2 regions of the Rhizorhabdus argentea genome follow, and region 1 is predicted to be linked to the other one. Evidence: riboswitches for the same ligand, from Rfam matches in the RefSeq annotation. Region 1 holds a riboswitch; the other holds the start of a gene.
What was found. A riboswitch is a leader RNA that binds a small molecule or an ion and turns the genes downstream of it on or off. The one in region 1 is predicted to bind cobalamin.
Positions count from the first base shown of each region.

Region 2: it holds a riboswitch for cobalamin, as region 1 does, so the genes downstream of both, cobG (precorrin-3B synthase) here and cobW (cobalamin biosynthesis protein CobW) in region 1, are expected to answer to the same signal.

Region 1 is NZ_JBANFK010000003.1:147,147-151,338, forward strand. Features, by position in the region: gene AAC645_RS03610 (TonB-dependent receptor) at 1-1,923, shown strand, start outside; cobalamin riboswitch at 2,005-2,230, shown strand; gene cobW (cobalamin biosynthesis protein CobW) at 2,464-3,510, shown strand; gene cobN (cobaltochelatase subunit CobN) at 3,510-4,192, shown strand, end outside.
Region 2 is NZ_JBANFK010000005.1:27,254-31,445, reverse strand. Features, by position in the region: gene AAC645_RS06110 (cysteine hydrolase family protein) at 1-335, opposite strand, end outside; gene AAC645_RS06105 (hypothetical protein) at 392-1,195, opposite strand; gene AAC645_RS06100 (GntR family transcriptional regulator) at 1,466-2,143, shown strand; cobalamin riboswitch at 2,228-2,452, shown strand; gene cobG (precorrin-3B synthase) at 2,723-3,859, shown strand; gene AAC645_RS06090 (precorrin-8X methylmutase) at 3,859-4,192, shown strand, end outside.

The sequences.
Region 1 (4,192 bases):
GCCGGCGATATCGTCGTCTTCGGCCGCGGCGAGGCGAAGATCGGCGTGGCGCACGCGGCCAGCGAGGGCACGATTGCCGGCGCTGACCTGCTCGTCCGCCCCTTGTTGCGTGTCGCCGAACTGCTTGAAGCAGTGCCCGGCATGGTCGCCGCCCAGCATTCGGGCAGCGGCAAGGCCAATCAATATTTCCTCCGCGGTTTCAATCTCGATCACGGTTCCGACTTCGCGACCTATATCGATGGCGTACCGATGAACTTGCGTACCCACGGTCACGGCCAAGGCTATCTCGACCTCAACGGGCTCATCCCCGAAATCGTCGCACGCGAAGATTTCCGTAAAGGCTCGTACCGCGCTGATGGCGGCGATTTCGCGCTGGCAGGCGCAGCTTACATGACGACGATCGATGGCTTCGCTACGCCATGGATCTCGGTCGAGGGAGGTTCGTACGGCTATGGCCGCATCGCGGCCGGCGGCACGATAGGCGGCGCAGGTTCAGGCAAGCTGACGCTGGTCGCGCAGGCCAAGATCTATAACGGTCCCTGGGAATCACCCGAACATCTGCGGCATGGCTCGGGTTTCGCCAAATATACGGCGCCCGCCGGTGCGGGACAGGTCGAAGCGTCGTTTCATGCCTATCATGCAACGTGGCACCCGACCGAGCAGATACCCGAGCGGATCATCGGTTCCGCCATCTGCAGAGATGTCTTCTGCTCGCCCGACTCCACCGCGCGCGGCGAGACCAGTCGGCTCGTCGCCAACGTCGCGGTTCGCCAGCCCGACTGGCACGCGAACCTCTATGGCCAGTTCTACGACTGGTCGATGTATTCCAATCCTACCTACACCGACCCCGACGGGACCAGCGCCCAAATCCGCCAATTCGACAGGCGCTGGATCGTTGGTGCGCGGGGCGAGAAGCGCTGGACCGTGACGCCGGCTCTCACCTTGTCTCTCGGCACGGAAGAGCGATACGATCACATCGGCAACGTTGGCGTCTATCGGACGAGCGCACGATTATTCCTCGCGTCGCTTGGTCGCCATCATGTCGAGGAAGCCTCGGCAGCGCTATACGGCGAGGCGAGTTGGATGCCCTTCACTGGCCTTCGTCTGATCGGCGGCGTGCGCGGCGACTATTACCACTATGTCGTGCGTGCGAAGGACCAGGCGGCGGGCATCGCCGGAGAGGGCAATGGCAATGATGCAATCTTCTCACCGAGGGTGTCGATAGCCTACTCCCCGACCCGTCGGCTCGAGCTCTATGGCAACTGGGGCCGCGGCTTTCATTCCAACGATGTGCGGGGCGCGGTCAACGCCGAGGCGCCGGTGCCCGTGCTCGTGCGGGGTGAAGGCCGTGAAGTCGGCGCTAGATGGCAATTGCCCGGTTTTGCGCTGACCGCGACCTATTGGTGGTTGAACGTCGACAGCGAACTGCGCTTCATCGGCGACTCCAACGCGGTCGAGCCTACGGGCGCAAGCAAGCGCCGCGGCTATGAGTTGGTGGCATTCTGGCGGCCGAAGACCTGGTTGGCGATCGACGGCAACTATACCGCGAGCCGGTCGCGATACGGCAATGGAGACCGCATCCCGAACGCCTTCGAAAACGCCGCATCGGCCGGCGTCGCTTTGGTGTTCGATCCGTGGGAGGCTAGCATCCGTGTCCGCCACCTCGGCCCCTATCCGCTGATCGAAGACAACAGCGTCAGGGACTCGGGCAGCACGGTTGTCAACCTGCGCGCAGCCCGCAAGCTGGGGCATTTCGAGATTTATGGCGAGGTGCTCAACGTCCTCAACAGCCGCGACAAGGACATCGCCTATTATTACGAATCCTATATCCCCTCGTTCGATACAGCGGGACCAGCCGTGGGGCGGCTGAGCCGCGTGGTAGAGCCACGCACTTTGCGCCTCGGCGGCCGGATGAACTTCTAGGAAGCGCCGCTCCGAGCCACAAAGAGCAGTTGGTATGACCCGCAAATGTGGTTATGAGCGGCGTCAGGCAGGAGGTAACTCCTGCCATTAGATCGCGCCGGTGCCTCGCAAGAGGCTTAAAACGGGAATGCGGTGCGGGAGGTTCCTCCCAAATCCGCGGCTGTCCCTGCAACTGTAAGCGGCGAGCGAGATGTGCATGTGCTCCTCCATCCGGAAGGGCACGGTCACTGGATCGATCCGATCCGGGAAGGCGCACATCGAGCTGCGACCCGCGAGCCAGGAGACCTGCCGGCGTCTGGTCGCTCTTGCTTTGGTCCAGGGATTGGCCGGGGCACGGTTCTTCCGTCTGAGCGACGAACGATGCGGCGGGTGCCGCGCGGTTGTGTGACGATGGGTGCCTTTGGCGCCCGCCCGTCGTCGCGTGCCGGCCGTTCGTGCTCGCGAGCGGTAAGCCCCGTCACCGATGTCGCTCAGGTGCCGGGGAATCCCGATGAAGGCCAATATTGTCCGCTTGCCCGCCGCTCGATGGGAGCGCCGCGCATGAGCAAGATACCGACGACGGTGATCACCGGCTTTCTCGGCGCCGGGAAGACCACGCTGATCCGCCATCTTCTGCAGAATGCGAGGGGCCGGCGACTCGCGCTGATCGTCAACGAGTTCGGCGACGTCGGCGTCGATGGCGAGTTGCTCAAGGGCTGCAACGACCAGGCGTGCCCCGACGACGACATCGTCGAGCTCGCCAATGGCTGCATCTGCTGCACCGTCGCCGACGATTTCCTGCCGACGATGCAGAAGCTGCTCGACCGCCCCAATCCGCCCGAGCATATCATCATCGAGACCTCGGGCCTGGCGCTGCCCAAGCCGTTGCTCAAGGCGTTTCAATGGCCCGAGATCCGGACCCGCTCGACAGTCGACGGGGTGATCGCGCTGATCGATGCCGATGCGGTGTCGGCGGGGCGCTTTGCTGCCGATGAAGCGGCGCTGGCGCTCGCCCGAGCGGCCGATCCGACCCTCGATCATGACAGCCCGCTCGAGGAATTGTTCGAGGATCAGCTCGCTTGCGCGGATCTCGTCATTCTCAACAAGGCCGATCTGGTCGATGCGGCGACGCTTGCGAAGATCGAGGCCGATATTGCCGGGGATACCCGCAGCGGCGTGAAGATCGTGCGTGCCGATCATGGCGCGGTCGATGCAACTGTGCTGCTCGGCCTGTTCGCGGGAGCCGAAGACGACCTGCAGGCGCGGCCATCGCATCATGATGCCGAACCCGATCATGACCATGACGACTTCGACAGCTTCGTGGTCAAGGGCGGTGAGGTAGACGATGTCGCGCCCTTGCTGGCGGCGATGTCGGAGCAGATTGCGGCACACGACATCCTGCGCATCAAGGGCATGATCGCAATTCGCGACAAGCCGGCGCGGCTAGTGATCCAGGCGGTGGGCCCCCGTATCCAGCATTATTTCGATCGTGCCTGGACCGCCCAGGAAGCGCGCCAGTCGCAACTCGTCGTGATCGGACAAAAAGGCCTTCGTCAGCCGGCGATCGAGGCGGCGTTGTTGGCGGTGCTGGGCGGAGTCGCCGCCTGATGCATCTTCTGGCTGCCACGCCGGGAACGGTCTCCAATGGCGACGAGGCGATCGACCTCGCCCAGTCGCCGGGCGAGATTGTCTTCCTGACCGTGGCCGACAGCGAACTCGCCTGCTTCGCGCAGGCGGCCGGGATGCTGGGGGAGGGCGCGCCGACGATCCGCCTGGCCAATCTGCTCCAGCTCAAGCATCCCTATTCGGTCGATCTCTATGTGGAGAAGGTGATTGCGCAGGCGAGGTTCGTCTGCGTCATGCTGCTCGGGGGAAAGGCCTATTGGCCCTATGGCGTCGACGAGATCGCTCGGGTGGCGCGCGAGAAGGGCATCGCCTTCGCGGCGATCGCCGATGGACGCGAACCCGATCCCGCGCTCGATGCTGCCTCGACCTTGCCGGTCGAAACGCTGACCCGGCTGCGCGATTATCTGCGCCAGGGCGGGATAGCCAACGCGGTGAGCTTCCTGCGTCACGCTGCGGCGCTTGTCGGCCAGGACATCGGGCGGCCGGATGATCCCGTGCCTGTTGCCGATGCAGGACTGCACGTGCCGGGGCATGAACGGCCGACGCTGGACGACGCCCGCAAGCGCTGGATCGAAGGCCAGCCGGTTGCCTTGTTCACATTTTACCGCGCGCTGACCGTGGCAGGTACGCTCGAAGCGGTCGATGCACTGGTTGCGGCGCTGGA
Region 2 (4,192 bases), on a different contig from region 1:
TGGCCCGCCTCACCGATGACGAGAATGCGGCCCATCGGCCCTTGGTCGCCGATCGTCTTTGCGCTCTTGCCGCGCACCCGCTTGGCCTCGTGGAGATCGGAAAGATCGGGTTTGTGGCCTTCGCGGGTGTGCATGACGAAAAGTCCAGCTTGCCGAGCGGAAGCGAGCAAGGCTTTCAGCGGCTCGATCGACGGGCGGAGCTGGGAGATGTCGTTGCCGAGCATCTCCCCGAAGCCTCCCGGTTCGATGAAATCCCGCTGCATGTCGATGATCAGCAATGCGGCCCGCTGGGGATCGAGGCTGAAATCATAGGGTTTAGCAGGCACTGTGGACATGGCCGCTTCTCCATTTTTGGCACGCTTGGGATGACGTAGAACCGGTAACCTCCCGGTTAGAACCCCCAACCCATGCCGACGCCGAAGTTAAAGTGATTGCGCTGGTCGCCGTTGTTCAGCAGTTGCTTGGATGCGACCAGACCATCGTTGAACATGTGATAATATTGGCCGAACGCATAAACGCTGGCACCGGCCTTGCCGCCTAGGCTGAGCGGCACCGAAGCCTTCAGACCCGTCGAGAACACGCCGAGGTTGCTGCGGTCACCGCCGTTGACAAGCGTCGCGACGAGCGCCTTATTGCCCTCCGATACCCAGTATTCCTTAGGCCCGATCGACATCCAGGTCGGCGCCGTCAGGGTGAACCCCTTACCGGCGTAGGTCGGCGTCACACCCAGTTCGAAGTAGCCCGTCCCATCCGGTTTGCCGAGTACGACGGTCGACGACTTGCTGTTCACCGACCAGAATATGTTGGCGTGCGGATTGATTGAGAAGCCGTTCTTCGGCTTGTCAGCATATTTTAGCGTGAACTGGATGTTGCGTTCATCGTAGGGGATGGTGTCGGGGAAAATCCAATGCCCATACTCGATGCTGGCAGTTAGCCCCTCGGCGACTGGGACGCTGGCACCAACCCACCAGTCGAATTCGTTGAGAGGCTCGCCACCCGTGGCATGGCCCGGGTTGAGCGCAAGAAAGGTGCCCGCATAGATCGATACCCCGCTCGGGCTGTTCACCGAAAGCCCGTTGACCAGGTGAACCATGGCACCGTCCGTGGTGACGACGAGGCCGCGCGGCGTGACATAGTCTTTCTTGACGGAAACATCGCCGAAGCCGTGAAGCTCCCACGCCTCGGCCGATGCCACGCTGCTGCAGCAAGTGACTAGCAGCGCGGCGGTTACCCCTTTGTATATCGTTCGCATCTTGGGTCGCTCCCTGATTGGTTAGCGCCCAGACACCCCCTCTGCGAACACGCGCATACTCGATCTTTAAGACGAAATTTGTATGCGCAATGTCAGACTTGCATACAATATTTGAGTCGGCAACGGGATTGTCGCTTGGACCTCATATTTGTATGCAAGATTTCAGGCGCCCCATCCTGGCGGGCGCGAAGGTTGCCCAACGCGAACGGAAGGATGAACGTGTCGAGCGGGACGACGGTGGATAAGCTCGCCGACGATTTGGCGGAGGCCATCCTTTCCGGCGAATTCGCGCCCGGTTCCCGGTTGGACGAACAACATCTCGCTCAACGCTATTCAGTCTCGCGTACGCCGGTGCGGGAGGCACTACGTCAATTAGCCACTACCGGGCTGATCGAGATGCGGCCGCGGCGAAGTGCGGTTGTGGCCAGCGTGACCCCCGCCCAGCTCGAGGATCTGTTCGTCGCGATGGGCGAACTCGAGGCGACCTGCGCCCGGCTCTCCGCATTGTCGATGGGACCAACCGAGCGCCGCAGGCTACAAGCGCTGCACGACCAGATGAAGGAGATTGCGGCGCACAACGACCCGGCCGCCTTCGCGGATGCCAACCATGCGCTCCACACAATGATCTACAAGGGCGCCCATAATGCCGTCCTGGCCGAAACGGCGGCTTCGATCCGGCGGCGGCTCGCCCCTTTCCGGCGCGCGCAGTTCCACGTCGAGGGCCGGCTACCGCGCTCGCTGGAGGAGCATGATGCTGTTGTTTCGGCCATAGTCCGCGGCGATGCCGCGGCGGCTCACAGCGCGATGCTGTACCACGTCACGCTGGTCGAGCAGAGCTTCGAAGAATTGTGCACCGGTCAGGCCGCTGGCCTGAGCGTTGCCGAAGCTTGACGAACATCGAAAGCAATGCCCCATCCGGATTGGCATTCGCCAACAACCGGGCTAAGGAAGCGGTGATTTTCCGGAGCAGTCCGGGGAATCGATGATCGCACCGGTGCCCCGCGAGGGGCTTTAATGGGAATGCGGTGCGGGAGCTTGCTCCCAAATCCGCAGCTGTCCCTGCAACTGTAAGCGGATAGCGCGATGCGCAGGCTCTCTTTGCGGGAGCGACCACTGGAAGTCGCCTAAAGGCGCTCCGGGAAGGTGCGTATCAAGCCGTGACCCGCGAGCCAGGAGACCTGCCGGTGCACTGGTCGCTCTTGCCATGACCCAGGGGATGGTCTTGGCACGGTAATTCTCCGTCTGGGCGACGAAGCTGTGCGGCTGGGGCTGCACGGTCGTGTGGCCACGGGCGCTCCGGCGTCAGCCCGTGGCTGCGCGCCGGCCGGTAATCAACTGGCAAGCCCCATCCGATTGTCGCCTTGGCGCGCGGGGAGAATTGCCATGACCTGTCTGTCGCGGAATGCTGCACCATGGTTTCCGCAGGGATGCGGAACCGTTAGCGACGCCCGACCCAACTGAGAGCGGGTAATGAGCGGGTTCACGGCAAAGGGCTGGTGTCCCGATGCATGGCGGCCGATGATGTCGGGCGACGGACTGCTGGTGCGTGTAAAGCCCCGGCTCGGACGCATGACGGCTGCGCAGGTTCGAGAACTTTGTGCTGCGGCGAACCGGCACGGCAACGGCCTGATCGACGTGACATCGCGGGCCAACCTCCAGATTCGCGGTGTGGGCGAGGGCAACTGGCCGCAACTCGTTCAACAGCTTGTGGCACTAGATCTGGTTGATGCTGACGCCGACCTGGAAAGAAGGCGCAATATCCTGGTCGCGCCGGACTGGCAGGAAGGCGATGACACCGATCGGGTTGCGAGCGACCTCGCGGCCCGACTAGGCGAGCTACCCGAGTTGCCGGGTAAGGTGGGTTTCGTTGTCGATGCCGGGGTGGGATGCGCGCTAGGCTCCGATGGGGGGGATTTTCGCATCGAGCGCGGCGCCGATGGCAAGCTGATCCTGCGCGCCGATGGACGGTCCACCGGCGTTGCCGTGCCCCATGGGGGGGAAGCGAATGCACTGGTCGCCCTAGCCTGGTGGTTCCTCGAAAGCGGCGGTGGAGAAGCTGGGCGCATGGCCCGCCACACCGCCGAGCTGCCGAACTGGGCGACAGGAAACGTGCCGTCGATGACGTCGGTCGCACGCGTTCAGCCGGGGCCGTGTCGTCTCGGCATGGCCTTCGGTTTGCCCTTTGGCCGGCTAGAAGCATCGGTTCTTGCCGAACTGGTCGCCCAGGATAGCGGGACACAGGCCCTGCGGTTCACGCCCTGGCGGATCGTCTTGGTGGAAGGCGATCCGTCCTTTGCCTCCCCGCGCGGGTTGGTGACCGATCCTGCCGATCCGTTGCTGCGCGCCGACGCCTGCCCCGGCTTCCCGCATTGCCCACAAGCATCGGTGGAAACGCGTGACGTAGCGCGCCGCCTTGCACCGCTGGTTGCCGGGCGACTCCATGTGTCAGGTTGCGCCAAAGGATGCGCCTGCCCGCGTAGCGCCGACGTCACTCTGACCGGTCGAGATGGCCTCTACGATATTTCCCTCGACGCGCCGGCTGGCTCGCCGGCTGTCTGGCCGGCTCTCAGCCGGCTCGAGGTTCTTGCTCATTTTGGAGCCGTTTGATGCCGCATGTCTATGAAACCGATGGGGCGGCGATCTATCGCCAATCCTTCGCCACGATCCGCGCAGAGGCCGATCTTGCCCGCTTCACGGTCGATGAAGAGCCGCTGGCGGTGCGCATGATCCATGCTTCCGGCATGGTCGAGCTGGCTCCGCATATCCGCTTCTCGATCGGGTTTGCCAGCACGGCACGTGCGGCGCTGGCAAATGGCGCACCGATCCTGTGCGATGCGCGGATGGTGAGCGAGGGGGTTACCCGTGGGCGATTGCCCGCGTCCAATCCGGTAATCTGCACGCTCCACGATCATCAGGTGCCAGACATGGCGCGGGCGATGG